DNA from 3 places in the Clostridium sulfidigenes genome. Region 3 is predicted to be linked to each of the others. Evidence: riboswitches for the same ligand, from Rfam matches in the RefSeq annotation. Region 3 holds a riboswitch; each other region holds the start of a gene.
What was found. Region 3 has a riboswitch for cyclic di-GMP ahead of ACTNBA_RS11090 (TasA family protein). Riboswitches for the same ligand answer to the same signal wherever they lie in the genome.
Positions count from the first base shown of each region.

Region 1: another riboswitch for cyclic di-GMP. It lies ahead of ACTNBA_RS03350 (SpaA isopeptide-forming pilin-related protein); the one in region 3 lies ahead of ACTNBA_RS11090 (TasA family protein).
Region 2: another riboswitch for cyclic di-GMP. It lies ahead of flgB (flagellar basal body rod protein FlgB); the one in region 3 lies ahead of ACTNBA_RS11090 (TasA family protein).

Region 1 covers NZ_JBQHQR010000002.1:306,530-316,765, reverse strand. Annotated here, with positions in the region: gene hcp (hydroxylamine reductase) at 1-718, opposite strand, end outside; gene nth (endonuclease III) at 904-1,545, shown strand; gene ACTNBA_RS03380 (NAD(P)-dependent malic enzyme) at 1,572-2,744, shown strand; gene ACTNBA_RS03375 (HutD/Ves family protein) at 2,864-3,475, opposite strand; gene ACTNBA_RS03370 (thioredoxin family protein) at 3,575-4,063, opposite strand; gene pepT (peptidase T) at 4,343-5,560, shown strand; gene ACTNBA_RS03360 (hypothetical protein) at 5,647-5,952, shown strand; gene ACTNBA_RS03355 (S1C family serine protease) at 6,209-7,579, shown strand; cyclic di-GMP riboswitch class II at 7,852-7,933, shown strand; cyclic di-GMP riboswitch class II at 8,144-8,225, shown strand; cyclic di-GMP riboswitch class II at 8,404-8,485, shown strand; gene ACTNBA_RS03350 (SpaA isopeptide-forming pilin-related protein) at 8,558-10,236, shown strand, end outside.
Region 2 covers NZ_JBQHQR010000004.1:326,558-336,793, forward strand. Annotated here, with positions in the region: gene fliF (flagellar basal-body MS-ring/collar protein FliF) at 1-924, opposite strand, end outside; gene fliE (flagellar hook-basal body complex protein FliE) at 941-1,261, opposite strand; gene flgC (flagellar basal body rod protein FlgC) at 1,281-1,712, opposite strand; gene flgB (flagellar basal body rod protein FlgB) at 1,715-2,095, opposite strand; cyclic di-GMP riboswitch class I at 2,509-2,591, opposite strand; gene ACTNBA_RS07185 (flagellin N-terminal helical domain-containing protein) at 2,702-3,547, opposite strand; gene ACTNBA_RS07190 (methyl-accepting chemotaxis protein) at 3,887-5,632, opposite strand; gene ACTNBA_RS07195 (flavodoxin family protein) at 5,795-6,616, opposite strand; gene wecB (non-hydrolyzing UDP-N-acetylglucosamine 2-epimerase) at 6,696-7,787, opposite strand; gene ACTNBA_RS07205 (glycosyltransferase) at 8,160-10,236, opposite strand, start outside.
Region 3 covers NZ_JBQHQR010000008.1:78,958-89,193, reverse strand. Annotated here, with positions in the region: gene ACTNBA_RS11105 (pentapeptide repeat-containing protein) at 1-364, shown strand, start outside; gene ACTNBA_RS11100 (ATP-binding protein) at 551-1,312, shown strand; gene ACTNBA_RS11095 (signal peptidase I) at 1,627-2,199, shown strand; cyclic di-GMP riboswitch class II at 2,247-2,331, shown strand; gene ACTNBA_RS11090 (TasA family protein) at 2,363-2,941, shown strand; gene dhaS (dihydroxyacetone kinase transcriptional activator DhaS) at 3,189-3,755, shown strand; gene ACTNBA_RS11080 (WG repeat-containing protein) at 3,848-5,290, opposite strand; gene ACTNBA_RS11075 (DEAD/DEAH box helicase) at 5,424-6,992, opposite strand; gene ACTNBA_RS11070 (M16 family metallopeptidase) at 7,240-8,487, shown strand; gene recX (recombination regulator RecX) at 8,525-9,388, shown strand; gene ACTNBA_RS11060 (transglutaminase-like domain-containing protein) at 9,430-10,236, shown strand, end outside.

The DNA.
Region 1 (10,236 bases), on a different contig from region 3:
TTATAAAAGGTCCTTTTTCTACTTTTACATTAACTAGATGAGGAGTTGGATTTTTATAACTTTCAGTATTAGCTTCATCAAGTTTTTTCATGACAGCTACACTCATATCACCAGTTCTCATAGTCATTCTAATTAGCTCTTCAACAGATAAGTTATCATTAGTTGTACATTCTAATCCTAGAAAATAGAAGTTATCAACTTGGTCATCATAATAACCTAAAAATCTAGCTTGGTGTCCATAGGCACTTATACCCTTTAGACCATAAACAATAGTTTGTCTTAAAGAACGTATATCAGCATCTAAATCTCCATCATACATAATTCCAGCTTTAACGGCATCCTTAAGCATTTCTTCTTTAGTTTTGCTTAAATTATAGGTTGCTTGATCAGGATACGTCTTATCGGTAGAAGCCTTACTTCTTAGGTTTTCTTTAATCTTTTGTGATTCTTTAAGCATGTTTAGGTGACTTGCTGCATCAAAGTTAACATTAGTTAAAGTTGTAAATAGAGCATTTTCTACAAAACTAACCACTGATTTATCTATAACTTGCTCATTATCAAGTAAATCTTTAGCATAACAACTAATTCCTTTTAACTGATAAATTAATAAGTCTTGCAAATTGGCTATTTCAGGGGTTTTACCGCAAACACCTAACTTAGTACATCCCTTTCCCCCTACAGTTTGTTCACATTGATAACAAAACATTGCATTATCCATTTAATAATCCTCCTTATTGTATTAAGTTTTTTATAGTATTTGTTTATAAAATAATATTATTCTTTTATAAATAAATACATACTAATTAAACTCTTATTTAATTAAGTAAAATAATAAAAATCTGATATAATAGAAGTGAACTAACTAGGAATACTACAATCATTGAAATTTATTGAGGTGATTTTATGAATAAAGAAAAACGAAAGAAAATTTTAGAAATATTAGAAGAGACCTATAGAGGAGCTGCCTGCGGGTTAGATTTTAGAACACCCTTTGAACTTTTAGTATCAACTATACTTTCTGCTCAATGTACAGATGAGCGAGTTAACATAGTTACAAAGGAATTATATAAGGAGTATAATACTCCACAGGCTATACTAACTTTAAGTGAAGAAGAATTAGGTAAAAAGATTCATAGTTGTGGATTCTATAAAAATAAAAGTAAAAATATATTAGGGGCATGTAAATCCATTGTAGAAAAACATAATGGTCAAGTTCCAAGAACCATGGAAGAACTTATAGCCCTTCCAGGAGTAGGGAGGAAAACGGCTAATGTGGTTTTATCTAATGCTTTTGGAGTGCCTGCTATAGCTGTAGATACCCATGTGTTTAGAATTTCTAATAGAACAGGTTTTGCACCTGGAGATAATGTAGAAATTGTTGAAGAAAAACTTATGAAGTACATACCAAAGAACATGTGGAGTGATGCACATCATTATATTATTTGGCATGGAAGAAAAATATGTGATGCTAGAAAGCCAAAGTGTCATCAGTGTCCTATAGCACCTTATTGTGATTACTTAAATAAGGCATCTTCAAAAAAATAGATTATTTTAATTAGGAGGATTTAATTATGTCATATGGTGAACAATCTTTAAAAATGCATAAGGAGAAGAAGGGAAAACTAGAGGTTATAAGTAAAATTCCTGTTAATACAAGAGAAGACTTATCTATAGCTTATACTCCTGGAGTTGCAGAGCCTTGTATTGAAATATCTAAGGATAAAGATAAGGTTTATGATTATACAATAAAATCTAATACTGTAGCTATAGTTTCAAATGGAACAGCAGTATTAGGACTTGGAAATATAGGGGCAGAAGCTTCAATTCCAGTAATGGAAGGAAAGGCATTATTATTTAAGGAATTTGCTGGAGTAGATGCTTTTCCAATATGTATTAATAGCGAAGACCCAGAAGAAATAATAAAAACTGTAAAATTAATATGCCCTGTATTCGGAGGAATAAACCTTGAAGATATAAAGGCTCCTGAATGCTTTTACATAGAAGAAACTTTAAAGAGAGAGCTAAATATTCCCGTATTCCATGATGACCAACATGGAACTGCAGTAGTTGTATTATCAGGATTATATAATGCATTAAAATTAACTAAGAAGAATATTAACGATGTTAAAATAATAATAAATGGTGCTGGTTCTGCTGGAATTGCTATATGCAAATTGCTTCTAAAGGCAGGAGTAGAAAATATTATCATGTGTGATAGGAAGGGTGCTATTTATGATGGTGGTAACTGTTTATTTGAGTCTCATGAGCAAATAGCAAAGGTTACTAATAAAAATAAAGAATCAGGTTCATTAAAAGAAGTTTTAGTAGGAGCTGATGTGTTTATAGGAGTATCTGGACCTAATATGATAAATTCAGAAGATGTAAAAACTATGAATTCAGATGCAATTATCTTTGCTATGGCTAATCCAACTCCAGAAATAATGCCAGATGAAGCTAAATTAGGAGGGGCTAGAGTAATAGCAACAGGCCGTTCAGATTTTGCTAATCAAATTAATAATGTTCTAGTATTCCCTGGTATATTTAAGGGAGCTCTTACAGTTAGAGCAACAGAAATAAACGATGAAATGAAGTTAGCTGCAGCAAGAGCTTTAGCAAACCTAATTCCAGAAGAAGAGTTAAATGAAGAGAACATAATACCAAATGCCTTAGACAAGAGAGTGTCAGGCAAAGTAGCAGAGGAAGTTATGAGAATAGCAAGAGAAATGGGAGTAGCAAGTCTGTAGAGACTAAAAATATGGAGCATGTACCTATATTAAAGTACATGCTCCATATTTTATAAAAATTAGATTTATATTTTATCACTGTAATTTTCAACAGAGCCATAGATTTGAATAAATAACTTTTAAAAGCCTACTTCTATACTAATGATATTGCAAGGTTGTGAGGAGGCAATTTCTATGGAAGAAAGGCTATCTTTTTCACAACTTTCTATGATTAAGGTGTGATTTTTAGGTAGAGATATATTGTTCCCATCTATTGTGAGGGTTAGGTCTGAATTAGGTGAGAAAAATATATAATTATGATAAGAGTATCTGTTTTTCCTTTTGTTTAAATTCAGCTTTAGTAAAGAACCTTCACTTAAAGTTAGTGCATTCATTACCCCATCACATCCAGGTCCTATCATTAAATTAAAGTCTGTAACAGTACCAAAGCTTTCTGTGTTTACATCTCCAGAAAATCCATGAACTTCAAAAGGTTCTAAGTGAATTAGAGGACCTTTATTGTGACAAAGATCCATGGAACCCTCCAAAGTTGTTATATATCTATAAACTTTTGGAAGATTAGTGAAGGTGGAGTGTTCTAACTCTACAGTGGCAGAACTAATTCTCCATTTAAAGTTTAAATCTTTGTAATTAGAGTCTTTAGGATAAATATATATTTCATTAGTAGTTCCCCCACTCCAATTAGAAGTTTTTATTTTATCCTTTGTTATTATTTCTGTTTTATAACCCATAATATCACCCCATTAATAATTAACATATATAATATTAATACAAAAAACTCATCCATATATGAATAAATATAGGAATGAGTTTTAAAATGTATCACAAAATTAAAGTATTATATCTAAAAGGTCTTTTTCTATTAAATCATTGTATTTTCCGGATCTATATTCTGCAACAAGAACTTTTCTCTCATCATTAGAGATTACAGGAAGTTTTTTAAATAACTCCTTAGGCATTTCTACATAGGCACCCTTAGGATCCATTTCTTCAGTAAAAGTGATTACTGCAGGAATACTTTTGCAGCCTACTGCTTCTTCAAGAAAGCCTTCGTAACCTGTTCTAGGAAATAAATGAACCTTTAAGTTTTGGTTTTCTTCTGAAAGTTTTTGTACGAAAGGAATAGTTACGATACAATCAGGGCAAAAACCTTCTGTAAATATTGCAGCATGAACAACCTTGTCTAGTTTTTTTATTTGTTCCTTAGTATCACTAGAAAGTTCAGTGTCTGCATAGGTCTTATCTTGGATATTTCCATATTTGGCATGTTGTTTTTCTACATACTCCTCAAAGCTTAAGGCTTTATTAAAATCTAACATATTATCTTACCCTCCAATTACTTATAACTAAATTTTGTCTTTTATAAATTAGAATGTATTGTATTAAATTAAAATTATTCAATATAATACATTATGTTAGCATGGAATAGACATAGCTTGTTCATGATTATTATAACAAATAAAATTGATAAATAGTAGATATATACAATTTATTAACTTGTAAAAAAAATTAGAGTTTTATATACTAGGGTTATGGGACAAAATAAATATGACAAACAATATAAAATATTTATAAAATTTTAAAAAGGCGGCGATATTATGTCAAAAGTTATAGAAAGATTTTTAGGATATGCTAAGTATGATACACAATCAAGTGATTCTACGGGAACAACTCCAAGTACTGCTAGCCAAAGAGTTTTAGGTGAAGTTTTATTTGAAGAATTAAAAAGAATCGGCATGAGTGATGTTACTATTGATGAAAACAATTACGTAATGGCTACATTGCCTGCTAATACAGATAAAAAAATACCAACTATTGGGTTCATATCTCATATGGATACTGCTCCGGATTATTCAGGTAAAGATGTTAAGCCTCAAATGGTGAATTATGAAGGTGGAGATATTAAATTAAATGCAAATACAGTTTTATCTCCAATAGATTTTCCTGAATTAAATGACTATATAGGAAAAACGCTTATCACAACAGATGGAACTACTTTATTAGGAGCAGACGACAAAGCTGGTATATCAGAAATTGTTACTGCTATGGAATATTTAATTGCAAATCCAGATATAAAACATGGGACTATTAAAGTTGGATTTACTCCAGATGAAGAAATTGGAGAAGGTGCAGATCACTTTGATGTAGAAAAATTTGCAGCAGACTTTGCTTACACTGTAGATGGGGGAGCTGTTGGAGAAATCGAATATGAGAACTTCAATGCTGCTGGTGTGGAAATAGTTATTAACGGAAGAAATGTTCATCCAGGAAGTGCTAAAAATAAAATGGTAAATGCTCAGCAAATAGCTATGGAGTTAAATGGATTATTACCTGTTAATGCAAGACCAGAATACACAGAAGGATATGAAGGCTTCTTCATGCTTTGCGATATGGTAGGAACTGTAGAAAAGACTACTATGTCTTATATCATAAGAGATTTCTTTAGAAATACCTTTGAAGAAAAGAAAACATTAATTAAAGAAATAGTAGAACTTCTTAATAAAAAATATGGTGCAGGAACTATAGAAATTTCAGTAAAAGATCAATACTACAACATGAAAGAAAAAGTAGAACCTGTAATTCATGTAGTAGACACAGCTGTTGAAGCAATGAAAGCTCTTGATATCGAGCCAATTATAGTTCCTATAAGAGGAGGTACTGATGGAGCAAGATTATCCTTCATGGGACTTCCAACACCAAACATATTTACAGGTGGACATAACTTCCATGGGAAATTTGAGTTCATTCCTGTAGATTCTATGGAAAAGGCAGTAGAAACTATAGTTAAGATAATAACTCTTTATGCAGAAAAATAAAAAATTCTAACATTTATAATACTCATACATAAAAATTAACTCCTTAATACACACTATAGTAAAGTGATTGAGGAGGGCGATATAATATGAGTAATGATAAATCAAGACCAATATATCCACCAGATACACATAACTATTTTGGTGATTTTAGAAGCATAACCCCTATGTCTGATTCAGTTTGGGAAAACGTAAGAGAAGCTGAGATAGAAGCTGCAAAGACAAGAAGTCGAAGAAATTACAATATGGAGACTAGTGAAGAAATTGCTTTTGATGATTTAAATGAAGATATAAAAAGCGAAAGTGAAGTTGACTTTGACTCCATTATAGATGAAGTAGACATGAGTGATCATGGTAATGATTACGGAGATTATGCTAAGAAAAGATTATATTAATATTTCTTAGAGGAAGAATTTATTCTTCCTCTAAGTTAATTTAGGGTTCACATAGGAAACTACTGAAGCTATAAGGCTTTAGTAGTTTTTTAGAATATTATATTTACATATAGGGTATTTTCAAATTTTAATCCTTTAAGGACATTTAAGAATTCATTCATATTTTAGTCACTTAACTGACACATAAGTGTTGATAATAATATATATAGATAAGAAAAGTAAACAAATTAACTTTTAATAAGGGGGAAGATTTAATATGGATAAAGATATAAACAATAATGAATTAAATAACAATGAATTAAATAACAATGAATTAAATAACAATGAATTAAATAATAATCAAATTAATAGCAATAGTAACTTAAATGAAAATACCGGTATTAATAAAGATAATAATGACAATAATACTAGTGACAATATAAACTACACTGTGATTCAAGATGTAGAATATACAACAAATGATGACTTGAAATTCAATGAAGTTAATACTTCATCATGGCAAGAAGAAGAAAAAAAGAAAAAAGATAAAAAGAATAAAGGTAAAGGTTCAGCTAAATCTTATATAGCTATAGCTCTAATATGCTCTATATTAGGAGGAGCAATTGGTACAGGTGTTACTTATGGAGCTATGAGAGGCACTATACAATCAGCAATTAAGGAAGCTAAATCAAAAACAAATAACGGTGGAACAACAACAAATATTAATCCTATAAGCAGTATGAATATACCAGAAGTAGTAGCAAAGGTTTCCCCAGCTGTAGTTGGTGTATCAACCACTTCAGTTTCAACTAATGTATTTGGATTTGATATGGGTGAACAAGAAGGCATTGGCTCAGGATTTATTTTTTCAGATGATGGTTATGTACTTACAAACTATCATGTAGTTAAAAATGCTAGTCAAGTTAAAGTTATATTTAGTACAGGTAAAGAGGTAAGTGCTAAGGTTGTAAACTATCAGGAAGATGCAGATTTAGCAGTTGTTAAGATCACTGATGATGTTGAAATGCCAGGTAAAGTAGAACTAGGAGATTCTGATAGTCTTCAAGCAGGAGAACAAGTTATAGCCATAGGAAATCCACTTGGAAAAGAATATCTAGGCTCTGTAACAACAGGAATTATAAGTGCTGTTAATAGAGGAGTAGCATTAACTGAGGGTGGAGAAAAAATGAACCTTATCCAAACAGATACTGCTATAAATCCAGGGAATAGTGGAGGACCATTAATAAATTCTCAAGGTGAAGTTATAGGTATAAATACAGCTAAGATAGGCTCTACTGGAGTAGAGGGAATAGGTTTTGCAATTCCAATAAATGATGCCACTGAAAAATTAGATACCTTAGTAAAACAAAAAATAAAGTTTGGTATAGCAGTTAGAAATATAACAGAAGATTTATCAAAACAATATAATTTGCCGGTTGGTATATATATTCAAAGTATTGAAGATTTTAGTATAGCACAAAAGGGAGGATTACAACCTGGAGATGTAATTACTAAAATAGGTAAGAAAAATGTTAAGACCGTTGAAGAATTAAACAAGGAAAAAGAAGCCTACAGTGATGGAGATAGTATTCCTATAGAATTCGTAAGAAAGGGTCAAACAATGCAAGCTACTTTAGTAGTAGAATAATAAAGTTAATACTTATAATTATCCCCTAATTATAATATTATAAAATTTAAATAGGTGTGAAGCTTGAGTTATCAATGTTTCATGCCTATTGTTTTTAGGTGAAAATTTAATATTGCTAATGTATACAATATTATATGTTAAAACAATAAACATACATATGTTACTTTTAGTCATATTTATAGATAATTATGTATTTTATGCAATTAAATTGTTGACTGTTATATCTACTTGTGCTAATATCCTCTTATAAAATAGTAGATTAATTAATTATAAGTTTTACGGAAATTCTGAAGTATATACTAATTTGGGCACTTTGTATATATGGAGTTAGTAGTGCAACCGACCTTTATAACCAATCTTATATTTATATAAGATTGCATGGGGTCGGTTTTAGTTATATAAGTTTAAAACTTGGATATAGAAAATATTAGTATAAAAAACCCCAAAAAGTGTATAGACAAATACTAAATATAGAGCTATACTTAAATAGTAAAATATATTAAAAAATAATAAATATTACATGATTTGGTTTCGTTTATAAATCATTGAGTGAATTTTATTATAAGTTTTAAGGAAACACTGAAGTATATACTAATTTGGGCACTTTGTATATACGGAGTTAGTAGTGCAACCGACCTTTATAACCAACCTTATATATAAGATTGGCATGGGGTCGGTTTTTTTATTACAAAAAATTATTAGGGAGGAAGATTAAAAAAGAAATTTAAATCCATACCCAAACTAAAGAACAAACTATCTGTTTTTATACTTAAGCATAGATTGATTTAATTTTGTTCCAAAAATATTAAATACAATTTTCTAATAGTTTTAAGGAAACATTGAAGTATATACTAATTTGGGCACTTTGTATATATGGAGTAAGTAGTGCAACCGACCTTTATAACCAATCTTATATTTATATAAGATTGGTATAGGGTCGGTCTTTTTTATTGAAAAAAATTATTAAGGAGGAGAATTATGAAAAAGAAGAAATTTATGTCTGCACCTAAGGTAAAGAAGAGAGTATCTATTTTTATGGCTTTAGTTATTGTAGTTTGTCAAGTTTTAAATATTGTTCCTACAATGCAAGCTAGTGCTATGGATATTACAGGAGATTTCCCATTTATTACTGAAGTAAGATTAACAGGTAATGATGGGAATCCTATAAATGAGTCATCAAATCCCATAAGTAAAAATGAAGAGGTAAAACTAACCTATAAGTTTACTATACCAAATCAGGGGACGGTAAAAAATGGTGATACTTATACTTTGAAAATACCTAAGGAAATCCAAATAATAAGTACACTAAATTTCCCTATTACTCTTGATAATGGTGATACAATTGCAAATGTTAAAATAGAAACTGATGGTAATGTTACCATTACTTTTAATGAATTTGCAGAGAATAATTCCAATGTTTCAGGATTCTTTTTTATTGATACTCAATTTGATCCTGACCAAATAGGAGGACCTAGTCCAGTACCTATTACATTTGAAATTGGAGGAAATTCTTCTCCTGTTATAATTAACGTAAACCTTGAGCAACCGGAAGTTCCTGATGCTTCTGCTATAAAGTACGGAAGTTATGACCCTTCTAAAAATGAGATTACTTGGAAAGTAATTGTGAATACAGAAGGAGTCACGGTTAATGATGCTGATATTGTGGACAACATTTCAGTGGGACAACAGTTTATACCTGGTTCTGTTACTATAAATGGAGTTAGTGCAGATACAGCAAATTATAACTATGATTATAACAATAATAGATTAACTTATAAATTTCCAAGTGTAATAGAAACAGAGCAAGTAATTACCTTTAAAACTAAGGTAGTAAATCCAGAAGTTTTTAAATCTGAGGGAGCTACGGTATATGAGAAGAATAAAGCAATCTTTAATCATGATGGAACTTTTGTAGAATCTAATGAGGCATCAGTAGCTATTTATACAGACTTTATTAGAAAAGATGGAAAGTACGATGTAGAGGCAAAGAGAATTAATTGGACTATTTATGTAAATAACAATGCTCAAAATATTCCAAATGCTGTAGTTACTGATGATATACCAGAGGGGTTAACTTTTGTAGATGGTAGTGTTAAGATGGATGGAAACCAAACTGAGGATAATTATTCTTTAGTTGGACAAAAATTTACCTATACTTTCCCAAGTGCTATTAATGAGTCACATATAATCCAATTTTCAACAGATGTAACTGATGGAGATGCCTTTAATTCCAATACAGGGAAAACCTATAACAATAAAGCAACTTTAACTGGTGATGGAGTACCAAGCGATGCTTCAGATGAAAAGGGCGTTGGAGTACCTACTAGCATTATTTCTAAACAAGGCGCAGGATATAATCCAGCTACAGGAGAAATTACTTGGAAGGTTACTATAAATAGTAATAAGATAGCAATAAAAAATCCAGTGGTTACTGATGAAATAAGATTAGGACAAGAATATGTAGATGGTTCTGCTACTATAGATAAAGAGGTTCCAGGAGGAAGTTTTAACTATGTGAAAGCAGCAGAGAGTGATGCTAATAAAACTGGAACATTAACTTATACCTTTAATGGTAATATTAACGAAACTTATACAATAACCTTTAGAACAAAAGTAACAGATCCCAAGGTTTATGCAGGAAATATGGAAGGATATAG
Region 2 (10,236 bases), on a different contig from region 3:
ACTTCCTGAAGTATTTTCAGTACCCTTACTATTGTCTTTAATAATATGCTCACTTACTACTGCGGATCCCTTTGGATCATATGTAACATTATTCTGCTTTACAGCGTCAAAATTGAGCTGTGCATTTACAGATACTTTTACATTATCTTTATATATTGGTTCTAATACATTTAAGATTTTCTTCTCATATTCTTTCTCAACTTTTTTAGTTGAATCAATTTGATTTTCTGTACTAGTAGCCTGGGTTCCTTTTTCATTATCAAACAAACCCTCCGTTAATAACTTTAGATTGTCTGATACTATTGTAACGTCTTCCTTATCTAAGTTTTCCACACTACCTGTTACTAAGTGTACAATAGCTTTAACTTGCTCTGGTGAAAGTTCATTTCCTGGCACTAACTTTACCGTTACTGAAGCACTAGCAGGAGTTGGTTTAGTTACAAAGGCTGAGTTGTTTGGTAAAACTAAATTTACTTTTGCAGCCTCAACTTCTTCAAAACCCTTTATAGTTCTTTCAAGTTCTCCAGAAAGTGCTCTTTGATACATTATTCTTGATTCTTCATCTGTAGCCCCAATGCTACCTTCATCAAAAAGTTCAAAGCCTTGGCTTCCTTCTGTTATTTGAACCTCTGATAGCATTTCCATTCTCAGTTTATCTACTTGAGACTTTTCAACTAAGATGGAATTTCCTTCTATTTTATACTTAGTTCCTTTGCCCTCTAAATTGGCTATAATCTTTCCTGAATCTTGGGAATCCATATTTGAAAATAAAACTGTATACTTTGGTTTAAGTGATACATAAAGTAGTGTTCCTATTGCTATAAAAGTCACCACCGCAATTATCACTAAAGCTATCTTTCTAGTTTTCGACATGGAATTCCACTTATCTTTTATCTTCTTCATTAGCTCCGATAGCTTACTCATCTAATCCTTACCCCCATTATACTTGCATATTATTAAATTCCTTATAAGCATCAACTAGCTTATTTCTTATTTGAATAGCAAGCTCTAGGGACATAGATGCCTCTTCTGTAGCTAATACTACTTCATGGATACTTTTCTCTCCTGCAATATATCCTGTTACATTATTATCTGCTTCAACTTGTAGATCGTTGACCTTTTGCAATTCATCCTTTATAACAGCTGCAAATCCTGTGCCACTTGAAGCGCTATTCTCTTCAGTATCCTTTTCTTTTACCCCATAAATTTCCCTTAGCTCATTTTGAAAAATTGTTGCATTTGGTATGTAATTGTTCATCATAAAGTACTACTCCCATCTTTTATTTACCTATTTCTAAAGTTTTTAAAAACATACTTTTTTGTGCATTCATTGCATTGACATTGGCTTCATAAGCTCTACTTGATGCTATTAGCTCCACCATTTCATTGGAGATATTTACATTTGGCATAGTTACAAATCCCTCTTCATCTGCATCTGGATGACTTGGATTATACACCTTAATAAGTTCTGATTCATCATCTACAATGCCAACTGCTTTAACCCCATTTAACTTGTCCTCTACTTTTCCATTGCTTTTATTGTAGGCTTCCTTTAAGTTCTCTTGAAACATAGCAATCTTTCTTACATAAGGCTTTCCATCTTTTCCTCTTGTAGTTCCTGCATTAACAATATTAGAAGAGATAGTATCCATTCTTAATCTTTCTGCAGTAAGACCACTAGCTGAAATTCTCATTCCTCTAAATGCCTCCACTTTTAGTTCCCTCCTTTTATAACTCTACTTGTACTATTTAGCTTTCCACTGGCAAATCTAACTAAAGATTCATACATCATAGTATTAGCAGCTTGACTTGTCATTTCTGTTTCAATATCCACGTTATTACCATCTTCTCGCATAGATGCACTGTCATCTCTTTTAACTTGTACATCTTTGTTCCCAATGCCTATATGTCTTTCATTTGTAGTTTTCAAATTACCATTTGCTTTTGATTCTTCCATCACTTGTTCAAAGGGAACATAATATCTCTTATAGTTTTTTATATTTACATTTGCAATATTATTAGCAATAACTTTATTAGCCTCAACAGTTACATTCATAGATTTTTTTAGCAATCCATATACTTGATTTTGTGACATTTTATACCTCCATTTTCCATAAAAACATACTTGATGTTTATAAATTAGACATAAATACTTAAATCCCTTCTTTTTTTTGTTAGACCTACGAATTTTTTTTTATTTTTTATGCTTTAATCTTACGTTAAATAGAAATAAGTCTATAAACTTAATTATAAGTAAAATATAGTATGGTAAATATTGAATAATAATGGTTACATGTTATTTTATGTAAAATACTCTTTAAAAACATGAAACTAAGTAATTGTTTACAATTCAGTATATTTTACAAAATCCTTTGTAATTTTTTACAATAAATTGTAAAATTTATATAATAAAAAGCTACTCAAAAAGAGTAGCTTTTAATTACAACAAGGTTAAAATAAAAATATTATTTACTTCTATAATACCTAAAACAAAAAGTATACTTACTCTTTGGCAACTGGCTGGCATCCCCTTAGGCTTAGCCCCTATAGCTTTGCGTCACTAACTTTCGTTAGTTTTGCCTATTTAGTTTTTTCACATATCTGCATTATATACTATATTTTTCTTCCATTCAACCTTTTAAACTGAAAATTTTTACTTTTTACTTAAAATTCCCTATTTGCTACATGAAATTTCTTTTCTCTACCTATTAGGATATACATTGCTCAATATTTGTAGAATATCCTGTGGAAATTCATTGCTTTGAGCCATCATAGCCATACCTGATTCCACTAAAATTGAGTTTTTAGCATATTCAACCATTTCTAGTGCTATATCAGTACCAGTAATTTCACCTTCTGCCCCTTCTACCTTACCTGCTATTTCACTGGTATAATCTGCAGTAGACTCCATTCTATTACTTAGAGCTCCATACTTTCCTCTTCCAGAACTCAGCTTATCTATAGCATCATCTAAGCGTTTTAATCCATCATTCATATTCTCTACACTTATTTTATTGCTACCATCAGCATTCACAAGTCCTAGTCCTGTAGATGTTAAATTATATGTTGGCAGTTTAGTTACATAATCACTAGTTGCTCCAATAAGTAGATCCACTGTATCACCTGGATTATTTTTATCAGCTAACAGCTTTACACCATTCATCTCCGTATTATTTGCAGTATAAGTTATATGTTCTAAATTTTGATCTATTTCCTTTTGAATAACTGCTCTATCTTCCGGTGTAGTTGCTCCTCCAGCTTGAACCATAAGTTCTCTAGCCCTTTGCAAGGATTCACTTATACTTTGCATACCACCATCCATGGTTTGCATAAGACTTACACTATCTTGAATATTTCTAGTGGCCATTTGAAGACCTCTAATCTCTAACTTCAACTTATCACTCTTAGCCTTAGCATTAGGATCATCTCTATAGGTCTGTATCTTATTACCTGAACTAATACTACCATAAGCCTTAGACTGAGCTACTAAATTTTTAGTATAGCTATTAAATATCCTCATAGCGGACATATTTCTACTTAATCTCATTATCTCACTCCTCACAAAAATTATCACAAATTCCCACGAATTCCCACGAATTCCCACGAATTTCCATGGGGTCAGACCCCCAGGAAATTTTTCCCTTGGGGTCTGACCCCGTGGAATAAAGTTCCATTTATTCAAACTATGTTGACAACTAAATCCATTTTACTTATCGTCACTTTTTATTAATTACTTTATGATTAGCAAAAGCATTAACATCTATTTTTAACCATTAATGCTTTTCCGTTCTTTCACAAGTGCCTGTGACCAGATTTAATTGAAAAAATTACCACGGGGTCAGACCCCGTGGAATTTTTTTCCTTGGGGTCTGACCCCAAGGAATATTTATACTGTAAATTTATTGATAATACCTTGTAGTTCATCTATAATATTTACCAATCCTTCACTACCATTGGCTATTTCTTCGATACTTGCTGATTGTTCTTCTATAGCTGCTGAAGCTTCCTCAGTTCCTGCTGCATTTTCTTCTGCTATTGCCGATAAATTTTGCATTAGTTCTACTAGTTTTTCTTTATTTTCATTCATCTTTTCTGATGATTCATTAAGCTTATCTATAACATTATTAGTTATTTCTATAGAATTTGATATTCTATGAAATTTTTCTTCAGTTTTTTCTACACTTTCAGATTGGGAATCAATTATCCCTTTTACTACTTTCATTCTATTTACTGCATTTTCAGATTTTAATTTTAACTCTTCTATTACAGTTTTAATTTCTCCTGTAAAATTATTAGATTCTTCAGCAAGTTTTCTTATCTCTTCTGCTACTACGGCAAAACCTCTTCCATGCTCGCCTGCTCTTGCTGCTTCAATAGCTGCATTCAAAGCAAGTAGATTTGTTTGTTCTGATATAGATTGAATCATTGTACTTGCCTTTTCAATCTTTTCTGCACTTACGTTATTACTTATTATAATTTCATACACCTGTTTAGAAGCATTATTACTTTCTCCCGTTTTTAATACCAAATCTTTTAATATAATAAAACCTTCTTCTTTTTCCTTTTCTATATCCTTTGCAGCGTTATTTAATTCCTCTGTATATTCTTTATTCTCTTCTAGTAAACTACCCATTTCTTCTACACTTAAAGCCGCTTCTCCTGTATCTTGAGCTTGGCTACTTGCTCCACTAGCTATATTTTCTATAGTTCTTGATATCTCTTCAGAAGCTATGGCTGATTGCTCCGCTGTTGCTGTTAGTTCCTGGGAAGTTGCCACTACCTTTTCTGCACCTTCTGAAGTTTTTATAACAAAGTCTCTTACATTGTCCTCCATAACCTTAAGAGAATTTGACATAACACCTATTTCATCTTTTCTCTTTATATATTTTATAGCGCTTCCATTTTCATCAAGTTTAAAGTCTAAGTTTGACTGTTTTTTTATAGTATTAGTTAAAGCAACTATAGGTTTTGTAATTGATACTCCTAAGCCATAGCTTATAGCAACAGATATAAGCAGTCCAATAACAATTACTATAACTACTGATTTTATGGTAGATAATACCCCATTATTATATATATTCAAAATAGATTCTATAGATTTACCAACATAATAAATACCTATGACTTCATTATTATCACCAAAAATAGGTGCATACTTTGTCATATACTTTTCGCCTAAAATATCAGCTTCTCCAAAGTATTCATTACCCTTTGAAATCTCTTCATAGGCTTTACCACCAGCATCCAATTTTGTTCCAATAATTCGTTCCCCTTTATCATCTCTAATTGTAGTCAAAACTCTCACATAATCCTCACCAGACTTAGCAAAGACAGTGGCAAGTATATCCATACCTTCTGTCAATTCGTCAATATACTCATGGTCACCATCAATGGGCTTACCATTAGAGTCTATAAGTTTCCCATAATCATTAAGACTTAATGTACCAAACTGTTCCTTAAGATAAATATCTAGCATACTATACCCGGAATCTATTGTTTCCTCGAATTGTTTGTTTATAATATTTTTAGTAACACTAAATGACTTAAAAAGTCCCATAAACATCATAGACAACGAAATTATTATAATAATAGTAAGAATAATAGTAGTTATTTTCCATTTTAAACTTTTCATAAATTTAATCTCCTCTGTCACAAAATTTTAGCAATATATAATTAAAATTAATAATATTATCGATATTTATTATAATAACTTTATGGGTTTTTATAAACTTCATGACGTTTAAAAAGCATTAACAGCTATTCTTAGCCATTAATGCTTTTTACAATTATCTATTTACAAAAATAATTCTGGTTCTTTTCTATGTATGAAATTGATTTCTAATTCTTCTTTATGCTTTAAATATCCCCTGTCATCAAAATACTTTGCTTCTACAGGACATTTTTTAATACATGCACAACATTTAATACAAATTCCATTAACTTTAGTCACATCATAAAGGTCAATAGTGCCCATGGGACAAACACTAGCACAAAATTTACAATCTATACAACTATCCTTAGTTTTGGGCTTCACCTTTCTTATATCAATAGGCTCTCCCTTTTCATCCCTAGGCATATAATAATTTCTATAAAGCTTTTGTCCTTTTATTAATAGAACCTGTCCACCTTCTTCAGCAACAATTTTACTATATATTTCATCAGCAAATCTTCTACCTATATCCATATCCTTTTCATCAGGTCTATTCTTAGCCAAGGTTTTAGAAAAAGAATGTTGTCCTATAAATGCAGCCCCTGAAATAACCTGAAAACCATCTAGTTCTAATATATCCCTTAACTCTATTAAAGCATCATCATAATTTCTATTTCCATAAACCACTACTGCAATAGCCAACGCACCATTACCTTTAATAGAATTTAAATACTTTAAAAGCACATTAGGTACTCGCCCTGCATAAACTGGAACTCCCACAATAACAATATCATCTTTTGAAAAAGATACAGATTTCTCCCTTATCTTTGGTAAAGTAAAATCAATATTATTTATGCTTTCCTTTAAGTTCATAGCTTCTGAAATTCCTTTTGTTATACTAGATACTACCTTCTTAGTTGTATCTGTAGCACTAAAATATAAAGTATTTAGTTTATAATGCAAAATAGCCTCCCCCCTAGCAAATCTTTACCTAAACTTCTATTCCATCCTGTATTCTCATGAAAAACTTAGTTGAACTTACACTTTATTCATTATACTGAATTTGCCTAATTCCTATTTTCTCCTCTCTTAAAATTGAAATTATTCTTTCAGAAGCTTTTCCATCTCCATAAATATTTTCAACATATTCTACTTTTTTAGAATTCATAACATTATAATAAATCATATCTTCTTCTGATAATGTATTAAGTTTATAATTTACTAATTCTCTCCAACTTGTATCTGGCATTACTACGCATGCCTCTTTACCCAAAAAATAGGATTCTTTTTGATATCCACCACTATCTGTTACTACTTTATAGCAATATTCTGTTAATCCCATTAATTTCAAATAGTCTACTGGTTCTATTATCTTTAGGTTTGATATTAAGTCTTCCAATCCAAATTCTTTTATTCTTTTTTTAGTCCTTGGGTGAATAGGTAAGACTACCTGTATTTCCTTAGAAACTTTATTAACTTCTTTTAATATTTTCTCCAGTTTTTTGTGTACATCTACATTAAAATCTCTATGTAAAGTCATCATAATATACTCATTTTTTTTAAGATTTAATTCTTCCAGTATAGAATAATCAAATCTAGGTTTCATTTTTAAAAATATATCATACATAACATCACCAGTAAAATACACATTATTTATTATTCCTTCATTTTTTAGATTTTCTACCCCTAAATAGCTTGGCGAAAACAAATAACTAGATATCCTATCTGTTAATACTCTATTAGTTTCTTCAGGCATATCTCTGGGTTCTTGTCTAAGCCCTGCTTCAACATGTGCTATATGAATCTTTAGTTTAGACGCTGCAATTGCTCCTGCTAATGTAGAATTTGTATCTCCATACAATAAAACAATATCTGGTTTTTCTATTAACATTATTTTTTCTAATTCAATCAGCATTTTTCCTGTCATCTCACCATGACTTGATGCTTCAATTCCAAGATTATATTTTGGCTTTTTAATATTTAGAACATCAAAAAAAATTCCTGACATATTACTGTCATAATGTTGACCAGTATGTACAACAATTTCATCTATATCACTGAATTTATTTATTTCATTTTGTACAATTGCTTCTTTAACAAATTGAGGTCTAGCACCTATTATAGATAAAATTTTCATATATCATACTCCTATCTTTTTTAATAGATTCATTCTATTTAGTATACTTCTACTAAATCAACTTACTATTTTATACCTCTCTTATTTTAATTAATGCAGTATTTCAATTATATTTAATGTCATCTAACTACCTTAATCTTTTAATTCTCTATTGTATTTAATAAATATGCTTGTCTTTTTCTAATATAAAAATCAGGATATGATTTTCTTAATCATATCCTAATTTTTTTTGAAATTCATATATATTTCAGACTTCTACTTTTTATTTGACCTACTCTACATAATATTTTCTAGTAAAAATGAAAAATCCTCTATTCAATTTAATCATTTATTATCTAATAAAAATGTGTTATTACATTTTTAACATTTCGCTTAACTTATACTATTCGTCTTAGCAACAACTTTTCCTTTTATTAAAAAAATCTTATTCATTCCTCCAACTGAAAAACTTAATATCTCTTTAAACTCTACGTATTCTTTATATCTTTCAATAATTTCTTGTTTAGAATTAAACCATCTAACATGACCATCAGAATAAAAATTAGGCACTGAAAATAAAATTGTAGACCCTTCCCTAATTCTACTTAATATTTTCAAATCTCCATCCACATGCTCTAAAACTTCAAAAATAATAACAGTATTATATTTTTCATTAAACAAAGTTGTAGTATAAGCATTATCTATATTAAATAAATTTCTATTCTTATCATTTCTTATTTTAGCATATTTAATTGCTTCTTGACTAAAATCTATTCCTCTATATTCTTCTATCCCATTATCAAATAATAATTTAGCAAATTGGCCAGGTCCACATCCAATATCTACTATATTCGGTTTATCTATTGTCTTTATTATCTCTAATGCTTTAAGCCAAATTTCATAATAATGAGTTTCACTATAATGTTTAAAATAAGTTTCGTTCCAGCCTCCACTTTGGTATGCTATATTATAAAAGTCACTATTTTCTTCTTTATAATGTTGTTTTAACCAACTATTTTTCTCTTTACATTCACTAGATAAAAAACAATCCTCTTTAATTGTTTTTTCAAAAACATTAATTAATTTTTCAGCTAAACTTTTTCTTTCATATTCCCTTACGTCTTCTGTCATTTGAAATGTAGGTAATGTTCCATTTTCCCATTTACTATACATCTCTATTATATAGTCTTCAATTCCTTCAATATCATCAAATTCAAAATTCTTTCCTCTATTTGTTTTATCTATCAACTTTTCTACTAAACTTTCTTTAGGTGATAAAGACAATATAGGTTTACATAATCTCAAATATTCAAACACCTTACCTGTATAAACAGTTCTATTTTCATCTCCTTTGCCTATAACTAGAAGTAATAAATCAGAGCTAATTGCTAAATTAAGACTTTCTTCATGATTAAGATATCCTGTAATTTTAACTATATCATCTAAATCATTGTCAATAATATATTTTCTCCATTGTTTTTCATTTTCTATCCATGGAAATAATACATTTATTCTATCTTTAATTATCTTTCCACTTTTAATTAAATTTATAATTGCTTTAAGAAACGTCTCTGGAGTTCTTATCATATATAAAAGTCCATTATGTACAATCGTAAATTTCTCATTTTTTTCTTTTTTACTATTTAAATTATTAAAATCTTCTTCATCATATCCATTGGTAATTTCATGTACTTTCTTAGTTATAAGACCAAATATTTCTTCATAATTTTGTTTTGAAATTGAAGTTACTGTAATTATATCATCAGCTTGATTAACAATACTATTTTCCATAGCAAAATTAACCCTATATGCTATAGAACTTTTATTAAAATTTACATAAGAATTATTTGTCCATTCATCTCTAAAATCAGCAACCCACGGTTTATCATATTTTTGCTTTAAGTAATATCCAATAATGTGGTCAGAATATGGTCCAGATGTTGTGTATACCATGTCAATTTTTTCAAAATCCACTTTATCATCTATTTTATCTAAAACTTCTGCTGCCCATAGTATATAAGTATCTGGTTGGAATAATAATTGATTTAAATGTTCTTGGGATTTATTTAACTCCTTTATATATTCTTCCATTAACCCATTATCATTAACTATTCCAGAATATATCTGCACTAATTTATTCGCATAAGCTGTATCAACATTCACTCTTTCATCAATTCTTATTACTTCTATCTCTTCTGGTATTTCAGAAACTAATGTTTCATCTTTAAGAGGATACATTGTGTTACCTACTGTAACAACTATAGGTTCCCATCCAAAATCTCTAAGATATTTAACGAATTTTAGACTCCTTTGAACTCCAGAACCTCCTACTGGTGGGAATATATGAGCTATAAATAAAACTTTCTTTCTACTTATATATTCTTTCACCTCTTTAATTTTTTCCAATTCAGCTAACTTATTTCTAATACTTTCTTCTATTTCTCCATCTATTACTTTTAAAGCCTTAGTA
Region 3 (10,236 bases):
ACCTAAAACAATATCTTATATTTATTGGTTTACCTGTGGGTATGGAGAACGAATATTATATCCATTAATAACCTCTTTAGTTTTAATACTAATTTTTGCAACTATGTATTTGACTTTGGGATATTCATCACAAAGCCAAATAATTAGTTACTGGTGGGGTATAGGTTTACCAAAAAGCTTCAATGAATTTCTAAGTCAAATGAATCAATGTATAAATATAAGTGTTGAATTATTTACAGGGCTAGGGTCTGATAATGAAACGCCAATACCAGCTTCTTATATAGTTGCAAATACTGAAATGATAGTAGGAGTAATTATGATGGGGGTAGGAATAGGTACCTTAACAAGAAAATTAGTAAGATAAATAAAAATTTAGTTGTGTAACAAAAGTTACAGACCTATTATGGATATCTAGTTATAATTAAGATATAGTAAATATAGTTTATTTTAAACTTGGTGTTGAAAATAAACAAAAAATAAGTGTGCTAAAAAATATAATTTTGAGAAATATGCTAAATGAGATTAAATAATAGGTTTAGGAGGATTTGTTATGAAGAGAAAAATAATTAAGATTCATGAAGAAAAGTGTAATGGCTGCGGATTATGTGTTACGGCTTGTCATGAAAAAGCTATAGAATTAGTTAATGGAAAGGCAAAGCTTGTTAGCGATATATATTGTGATGGATTAGGAGATTGCTTACCCAATTGTCCTACAGCAGCTATAGAGATTATAGAAAGAGAAGCGGATGAATATGATGATGATGCAGTAAAGACAAGAATTTTAGAATTAGATAATAAGTCTAAAGAGATTAAAGATATAAACATTGGTGGGGAAGAAAAGTTGCCATGTGGATGTCCTGGAACAATGGCTAAAACCATTGAAAGAAAACCAATAATCACTATGGAAACTATGCCTAAAAAAAGAGAGAATACTACTGAAAACAACTCTGAGCTTATGCAATGGCCGGTACAATTGAACTTAATAAATACTAGTGCGCCATATCTAAAGGATGCTAACTTATTAGTAGCAGCAGATTGTACAGCTTATGCTTATGGGAATTTCCATAGAGACTTTATGAAGGATAAAGTTACAGTAATAGGATGTCCAAAACTTGATGACAATGAACATTATAAGAATAAATTAACTGAAATACTTAAGAAGAACAATATAAAGAGTATAACTGTAGTTAGAATGGAAGTGCCATGCTGCTCAGGAATAGTAGCTTCAGTTAAAAGTGCCATGCTTACTTCAGAGGTAATTGTACCATATACTGAGATTACTATTACAAGCAATGGTAATATTATAAAGTAAGCAATAGATTCATATTTTATATACCTTATATGTTTTTATATACGCAAGAGAGTTACCTTGAAACTTTTGTGAAAGGGTAACTTTTTATTTTTTTGAAAATGGTATATAATAACAAAAATATGTTGACAATGATAGTTGTAGAAGGTAATATAAGTATATAAATACATTATATGTAAATTAATATATATTATTCTTGAATGGGTTGAATGGGTTCCTTTAAATAATTAGAGTAAGTAGTTAAGCTATTCTAATTAAAGTATTCATATTTAATAGTTTATTAAAATTATTTTATGGTAGAAAGGAAATTAAAAATAATGAGAAAAGAAAAAAGAAAACAACAGGATAAGAATATTTTAAAAAAAATATTTAAGTATGCAAAAAAAACAGTGAGTTATGTATTAATTATATTATTGTTTACTATTATAATTCAAAGTTTAAAAATAAGAGTTGATAAGGAATATGTACCAAGTATACTTGGCTATACTTATTTAAATGTATTATCAGAAAGTATGAATCCGGAGTTTTACTCACAAGATTTAATAATTGGCGCTAAAATAAAAGATGCATCTATACTTAAGGTTAGCGATGTTATTACATTTAAAGTAGGGAATATGTTAGTAACACATAGAATAGTTCAAAAAGATGAAAATGGAACTACCTTTACTACTAAAGGTGATGCTAATAAAGTTAATGATGAGAATCAAATAAGTTCTGGTCAGATAATATCTAGGTATTGTTTCAAAATACCTAAATGTGGATTTATAATAAGTAAAATGCAAAGCATTCAATTTTTAGCGTTGGCTTGGATAATAATTATGTACTATATTTTAAAGGAAATATTTAAAGAAGTTAAATTGCTTAGAATAAAGAAAAAAAGTATTGAATAGTTAACTTTATTAATATTATTTAAAATTTAATTTTACATTTTCAAAAGGGTTATAAAGGGAGCGAAGAAGTATTCACTGTATATGGTCACTTAGTGAATATGGAGTTAATAGTGAATCCACACCATTATATAATAAATATTATATTTTATGGGAGGAATTTAAATTGAAAACTAAAATTAAAATTGTGTCATTATTAATGGCAGCAGCAATTACAACAGGGGTAGGAGGATATGGTACTTATGCTTATTTTACTGATAGTGATTCATTAAAAAATGAAGTAAACATCACAATGGGTAAACTAGATGTAAAAGCATATTGGGCTACAGATGCCAATGCTGATAGTTGGAAGGCCACATCAAAAGTTACAGAAGTAGTTGACAAAGATGGTGGAAAGACATTAAGCTATGAAAATGTTAAGCCAGGAGATACTTTCGAAAGAGACATAATAGTTGCTAATTACGGAACACTAAAAGCAGATACAACAGTGCAATTTAACCCTAAATTAGTTGATGGTTTAAAGCTTGAGATGGTAAACTTTACTTCTCAGCATGGTCATGCAAAATTAGATCCAAATGTTCCTAATAGAGTATATGAAAATGGAATGGAAGTTAGAGATTTTATTAAAATGACAGTTAGAGTTACTGTTCCTACAAATGCAGGTAACGATTGGATGGAAAAACTTATTAATACTGATGCTCAAGAATTTGTAAAGGTTGGAGCTCATCAAGTAATAGAACAGTAAATTATTATAAAAGAAAACATTTATAATGTTATTGCGACTTAAGTATATCATATAATATTATAAATCATAGAGCTATCTATAAATCGGTTAACTTAATAGGTTTAACTATTTTATAGATAGCTTTTATTGTTGCATAAATATTTATAAATTTTAAAGAGGGGTAATAGAAAATTAATGGATTAAAAGGATAATATAATGTATAGTAAATGTAAAGATGAAAAAATCCATAGGGAGGAAATAAGTACCTATGTCAAATTCAATAATAACAAAAAAAGCATTAGCTAAATCTTTGAAGGAATTAATGAATTCTATACCTTTAAATAAGATATCTGTTAAAGAGATAGTTAATAACTGTGGATTAAATAGACAAACATTTTACTATCATTTTCAAGATATATACAATCTACTGGAATGGATTTATGAAACAGAAGCCGTAGAAAGCATATCACAATACAGAAGTTATAACACCTGGACTGATGGATTTCAAAAGATTTTCAACTATATAGAAAGCAATAGAAGATTTTGCATGAATACTTTAAATTCTTTAGGAAAGAATCACCTAGATTCATATCTTTACACAGTTACTTATGATTTAATTATTGGAGTAGTTAATGAAGTTTCTCAGAATATGAGAGCTACAGAAGACAATAAAAAGTTTATTGCAAATTTTTATACTTTAGCATTTACAGGTTTGGTAATTCAGTGGATGAATGGTGGAATGAAGGAAGATTCTCATAAGATTATTGAAAAGTTAAGTGAATTAGTAGAGGGTAACTTTATGAGAGCTTTAGAGAGATATGAAAAGGATGCATAATAAATATATCCATCATGCATCCTTTAAAACTTATATATTCTTTAAAGTATTAGTGTAATTATAAAATATTTCATATAACTATGATTTAAAAATTACTTTAGTTTATTACCATCTTCATCAATGTAAAACCACTGATTATCTAATTTTACAGATATAGGAGCTATATCCCCGAAGGAAGGAGTGATTTCATCATATATGATATCTGTAAACTTATTAGAGGATTTGTTATAAAGCCCCCATTTATTATCTTTACTTACTAAAAAGATATTTTCATTGTAGGGGTCAATAATATCATATTCGCATTTTAAAATTTCCTTTTGGGTTTTATCTATAAGACCCCATTTACCATTTAGGCATACTTGAAATATATTTCTAGATGAATCAATATTATAAACCTCATCATAAATAGGAGGAACTACCTCAATTCCATTAGAAGCTAAGATACCACATTTGCTTGACTTATAAATGGTAGCAAAGCCATCATAGAATGGATAAATTTCAGTATAGTCTGTGTTAAGTATAATTTCACCTTGTTTATTTATAAATACATTCTTACGGTTACCATCTTCATCTACATAGCTAGCAGCAAACATATCATCTCCTGAACCTAATTCAATGTATTCAAACTTAGGTTCAAAGAGCAATTCTCCTTTAGTATTCATAAGAGCAACCTTGTTGTCTAAGGAAGCTAGCAAAACATCACTTTCCCAAAAGGAGTTTATATAATCATATTTAAATGGAATTACAACATCACCATTCTTGTCTATACATCCAGTCTTACCATCAAGATATACTGTAGCTAGTCCATTAATAAATGAATCAGCCCCATCGTAAATAGGTTTAATTATCATTTTATCTTTAGTATTTATATAACCAAACTTTCCATCTATATCTACAGGAGCTAAATCATCATTGAAGCTTAAGTAATAAGAATATTTAGGTTCTACTATAGTTTTACTTTCTAGATTTACAAAACCAAATTTTCCGTTACTTTCAAGATGAACTATAGAATTGTTAGGCATTATGGCAGTATACTTGGGCTCTACCTTTAAATTAGTATTTAAAGCTATAAAGCCTTGGTAATTGTTTTCTGTTATAATGGCTATATTTTCCTCTCCACAATTATATAATGAAATTGGGGTTTCAGATACGAAATCAACTACTATATTGTTTTTAAAGTCTATACAACCATACTTACTGTTTTTTTTAACAGAAATGAGAGTATCAGATACAATAGTAGCTTCTTCATAATCAAAAGGAATTATCACATTATTCTTTTTATCTATAGCACCCCAAAATCCATCTTTTTTTACAGGGGCTATATTGTTATAAAATGAATGTGCTTCTTCATAGGTTGGAGTTATAACTAGATTTTCTTCTGTATCAATAAATCCCCATAGACCTCTAAGTTTAACTGCTGCTAGGCCATCAGTGAAAGAGGAGGCTTCTTCATATTTATTATTGTTATTACAACCACTTAGAACAACACAGAAAATTAATAATACTATTAATAGAATTTTATTTAAAATCTTCATATGTCCTCCTTTTAAAATATTATTTACTATATTTTAACATTATATTTTCTATAGGTATACAATATTTAGTAAAAAAATAAAAAATGCAGTATTATGTAAAATACCGCATTTTGACTATATATTAGATGCAAATCTATTTTCTTTTATTAGATATTTCAATGTTTACTTTTCTTTTACCAAACATTTTTCCTTTAGAATTCTCTAATATTATATTTACAAGATTGCTAGGTACATCAACAAAGGAGAACTTATCAAGGATATCAATTCTTCCAATTTCTTTACCTTTAACACCGGCAGTGTTATCTAAAAATTCAATAACATCTTTAGCTCTGGCCTTGTCGAGCTTACCTATAGATAAGAATAATCTTGTTGTATCATCTACATCTACAGACTCTTCAGCATAGTTACAATTTAATTCTTTATCAAACATTAGTTTTAGTAAAGAAGCAGTAACATCTTCAGCACCATACTCATTTATTAGCTCTTTAGCCATAGGTAAGAATGTATTGTATGAGTCTTCTTGTAATACATTCCCAATGTTTTCTATTAAACTTCCAGATTTAGCAGAGAATATATCAGCTAAAGTAGGAATGTCTTTTTTAACTATTTTACTTTTAGTATGATTTTCTATTTGTCTTATAAAAGAAACTTCTTTTCTTGAAGCAAAGCTATAAGCAATACCTTCTTTATTAGCTCTTCCAGTTCTTCCTATTCTATGCACATAAGATTCTATATCTTGTGGCAAGTCATAGTTAATAACATGAGTAACATCTTCAACATCAATTCCACGAGCTGCAACATCAGTAGCTACAAGGAAATGTAGTTGTCCGCTCTTAAATTTAGCTAATGTGTTCATTCTTTGGCTTTGTTTCATATCTCCGTGCATACCTTCAACACTATAGCCTTTACCATGTAAAGCATCAACTAACTCATCTACACCTTTTTTAGTTTTACAGAACATTATTGTTGTAGTTGGATTATCTACGTCTAAAATTCTACAAAGTGAATCAAATTTATTAGATGAGTTAACTAAAAAGTATGATTGTTGTATTTTGGATACAGTCATGGATTTTTTAGCTATTACAATATGTTGAGCATCAGGTTTCATGTAATTTTTAGATAGGTTTTTTATTGGTCTTGGCATTGTAGCAGAGAATAAAAGCGTTTGTCTTTCCTCATTTAAGTTAGATAGGATACTTTCAATATCCTCAATAAATCCCATGTTTAACATTTCGTCAGCTTCGTCTAAAACTAAGAATTTAACATTTTGAAGTTTTAATGTTCTTCTATTAATGTGATCTAATATTCTTCCAGGAGTTCCAACTACAATATCTACTCCTCTTTTTAGAGCAGCAAGTTGTCTGTCAAAGGATTGACCACCATAGATTGGTAGGATTTTATACTTTTCATACTTGCATAATTTCAAAAGTTCTTCGCTAACCTGAATAGCTAACTCTCTTGTTGGAGCTAATATTAAGGTTTGGATAGCTCCACCCTTAGGGCCCATGTTGCTAAGAATAGGTGCTCCAAAGGCAAGGGTTTTACCAGTTCCTGTTTGCGCTTGACCTATTATATCGTAACCTTGTAAACTTACAGGAATGCTTTTCTCTTGTATATCACTAGGATTTTCAAAGTTTAAGTCATTTATAGACTTTAATATGGAATCCTTAAGTCCAAGTTCTTCAAATTTAGTTTTTATCATTCATATTCCTCTTCTCTTTTTTCTTTAAATACATCTAATAGTAACACAGTAAATCCATAATAGCAATTGTAAACTGAAATTTTATACCTAAGTATTTATAACTAAATATAATGAAATAAATAAAATTATGCAGGTGGAAATATAAAACTCTATTACATTTATAGAAAATCATATATTATATTATGTGTAGATATAATTAGAATTATAGGTATAATTATATATAGATATTTTAAAGTAAGGAGAATATATGAAAAAATTTTTATTTGATACAATGGAAACATATTTGGAAAATGGACTTAGGTTAATAACTATAAAAAAAGAAACCCAAATAGCTTCTTTAAATATAGGAGTTATGGTTGGAGCTGTTTGTGAAGAAAAGCAAGAACGTGGCATATCTCATTTCATAGAGCATATGCTTTTTAAGGGAACTGTAAATAGAGATAATGAAAAATTAAATAGTGATTTAGAAAATTTAGGTGGAGAGTATAATGCTTATACAGATTATATGTCCACTGTTTTTAATACAACTACTTTAAACGAAGAATTAGATGTAAGTTTAGAATTGATTAGTGACTTACTTCAACATCCTACTTTTTTAGAGGAACACATTGAGAAGGAAAGAGGAGTAATATTAGCAGAATTAAGAAGTGGTAAGGATGATGTAGAAGATTTATCTTTTCAAAAAATAAATGATATGGCATTTACTCATAGTCCATTGAAGATTGATGTTATAGGAAAAGAAGAGATTGTAAAGTCAATTAGTAGAGAAGATTTAATAAGATATTATAATAATCACTATGTTTCTAATAATACAGTGATAACGGTGGTATCATCTTATGAACATGAATATGTAATAGAGTTAGTTAAAAAATATTTTAGTCAGTGGAAAAGAAAAGAAGTAAATAAGCCTATTTTAAATTTTGAAAAAAATAAAGAAAAAATTAAGATTACTCATAGAGATAATATGGAGCAGAGTACAATAATATATTTATATACCTTTAAAGACCTAACTAAGAAAGAAGAGTTAGCTTTAAGAATATTAAATCACAAGTTTGGAGAGAGTTCTAATTCTATATTATTTAGAGAACTTAGAGAAGATAGGGGACTTGCTTATGATATTTATACAAGTCTTGACTTAACAAACAACTTGAAAACTTTATATATCTATGCAGCAGTAGCGCCAGAGGATGTTGATGCAACTATAGAAACCATAAATAATTGTATAGAAAAAATTAAAGAGGAAATAATTGTATTTGATGGTAATACTATAAATTTAATGAAAAAGGTGTTTAAGACTGCTATAGCTTCTACTTTAGAGGATTCAACAGATTTGGGAAATTATGTAGTACATCAGGCTATGGAAGAGGATAATTTATATCAATTTAATGAAGATATGGAGAATTTGAATTATATAGTAGCTCAAGATTTATATGAAGTAGCTAAGAAGGTACTAAATAAGCCTACAATTCATGTACTTCTATGTGATAGGGAGTAAGGTATAAAATTTCTATAGATGATGGGAAGGAAGAACAGTGAGTAAAATAATTACTAAGATTGAAGCCCAAAAGAAAAAGGATAACAGAGTAAATATATTTATAAATGGTGAATTTGCATTTGGATGTAGCAGTGAATTAGTATATTATCATAATTTATCTAAGGGAAAAGAAATTAATATTGAAGAACTGAAGAAAGTTATAGTTGAAGATAATTTTCTTACAGCAAAGACAAAGGCATTAAAGTATATTGAGAGAGCTCTAAAGAGTGAGTTTCAAGTGAGAGAATTTCTACAAAGGAAAGAATATGAAGATAGTGTTATAGACAGAGTTTTAGAATTTCTAAAGGCATATAAATTTATTGATGATGAATATTATTCAAAAGCTTTTGTAACACAAAATATTAGAATAGAAGGCAAAGGAAACATTAGATATAAACTTATAAAAAAGGGTATATCTGAGGAAATGATAAATAACATACTAAATGAAATTTCTTCTAAGGATGAAGAAACAGTGGCTTTAAAGCTAGCAGAAAAAAAACTTAAGGTGCTATGTAAAAATGAAGGCAATATAGTAAAAATAAAAAGTAAACTTAATACTTTTTTAATATCTAAGGGATATAATTTTGATACTATTAAATCAGTAGTAAATAAATTAGAAATCACGGAAAAAGAAAATATAGAGGTCTTTAGGTCAGATGGTTATAATCAGGTTAAGGAAAATCAATGGGATGAACTTCTCAGTATTGCAGAGAAAAGATATGAACGCCTTAGCAAATCAGAAGAGGATGCAATTAAAATAAAGAAAAAATTACAGGATTTCCTTTTAAGAAAGGGTTATAATTACAGCGATATCAAAACTGTATTAAACAAGATTATTAAAGGTGAAGATTCCTATTATTAAATCTAGAAGAAAATCTAACAGGAGAGAAAAGGAGGGATAGAATGGAATTTTTAGAGGAGTATAATATAAATATTGTTTCATTAGTATTGGTTATAGCATTTGTATATCCTGTAATAATGGGCATTGTATTTAAATTGAAAAGTAAAAGCATGGTGGTTACAATTAAGGGTGTATTAACTTCTATGGCAATGGTTTGTTCAATAATATTAACTACTGTGGTGGTAAAAAATGTGTTTGCATTAGATAAGTATGGATTAGTTGAATATATATCCTCAAAGATTTCTCCATCCTTTGCTTATCTTATTACTAAATCTAAGCTATTTAATGCAATTATACTATTGTTTACATTCTTAATTATTTATCAGATATTTAAAGCCCTTATAGAATTTATCAGCAGGACTACTTTATATCCAGCTTCAGATGCCATTGATACCAGTATTAGAAATACAGGCAGAGGTACTAGAGCTTTATTAGGAGGAATATTTCAAATTCCTAAGGCTATATGTTATATGATAATATTATCAGCACTACTTAGCTATGCATCAATTTTTTTAAATAATCCAAAGCTAGATAATAAATTAAATTCATCTACCATATATAGTTATATTAATAAAAAGATTATAGAGCCTGTTACGGATTCTGAGATAGCTAAAAGTTTCCCCAATATATTAGAGAATTCATTTAAAGTAGTAGATGAGAAAAATAATATAGTAGATGATGTAAATGGATATCTTCAAGGGGTAGTTTTTTATAATGGAGTAACATTAGATGAGGGAATAAGATCTAATGAGATCATAGATAATACTGCGTTAAGTATAACTAGTAAGTATGATAATGATTATGATAAA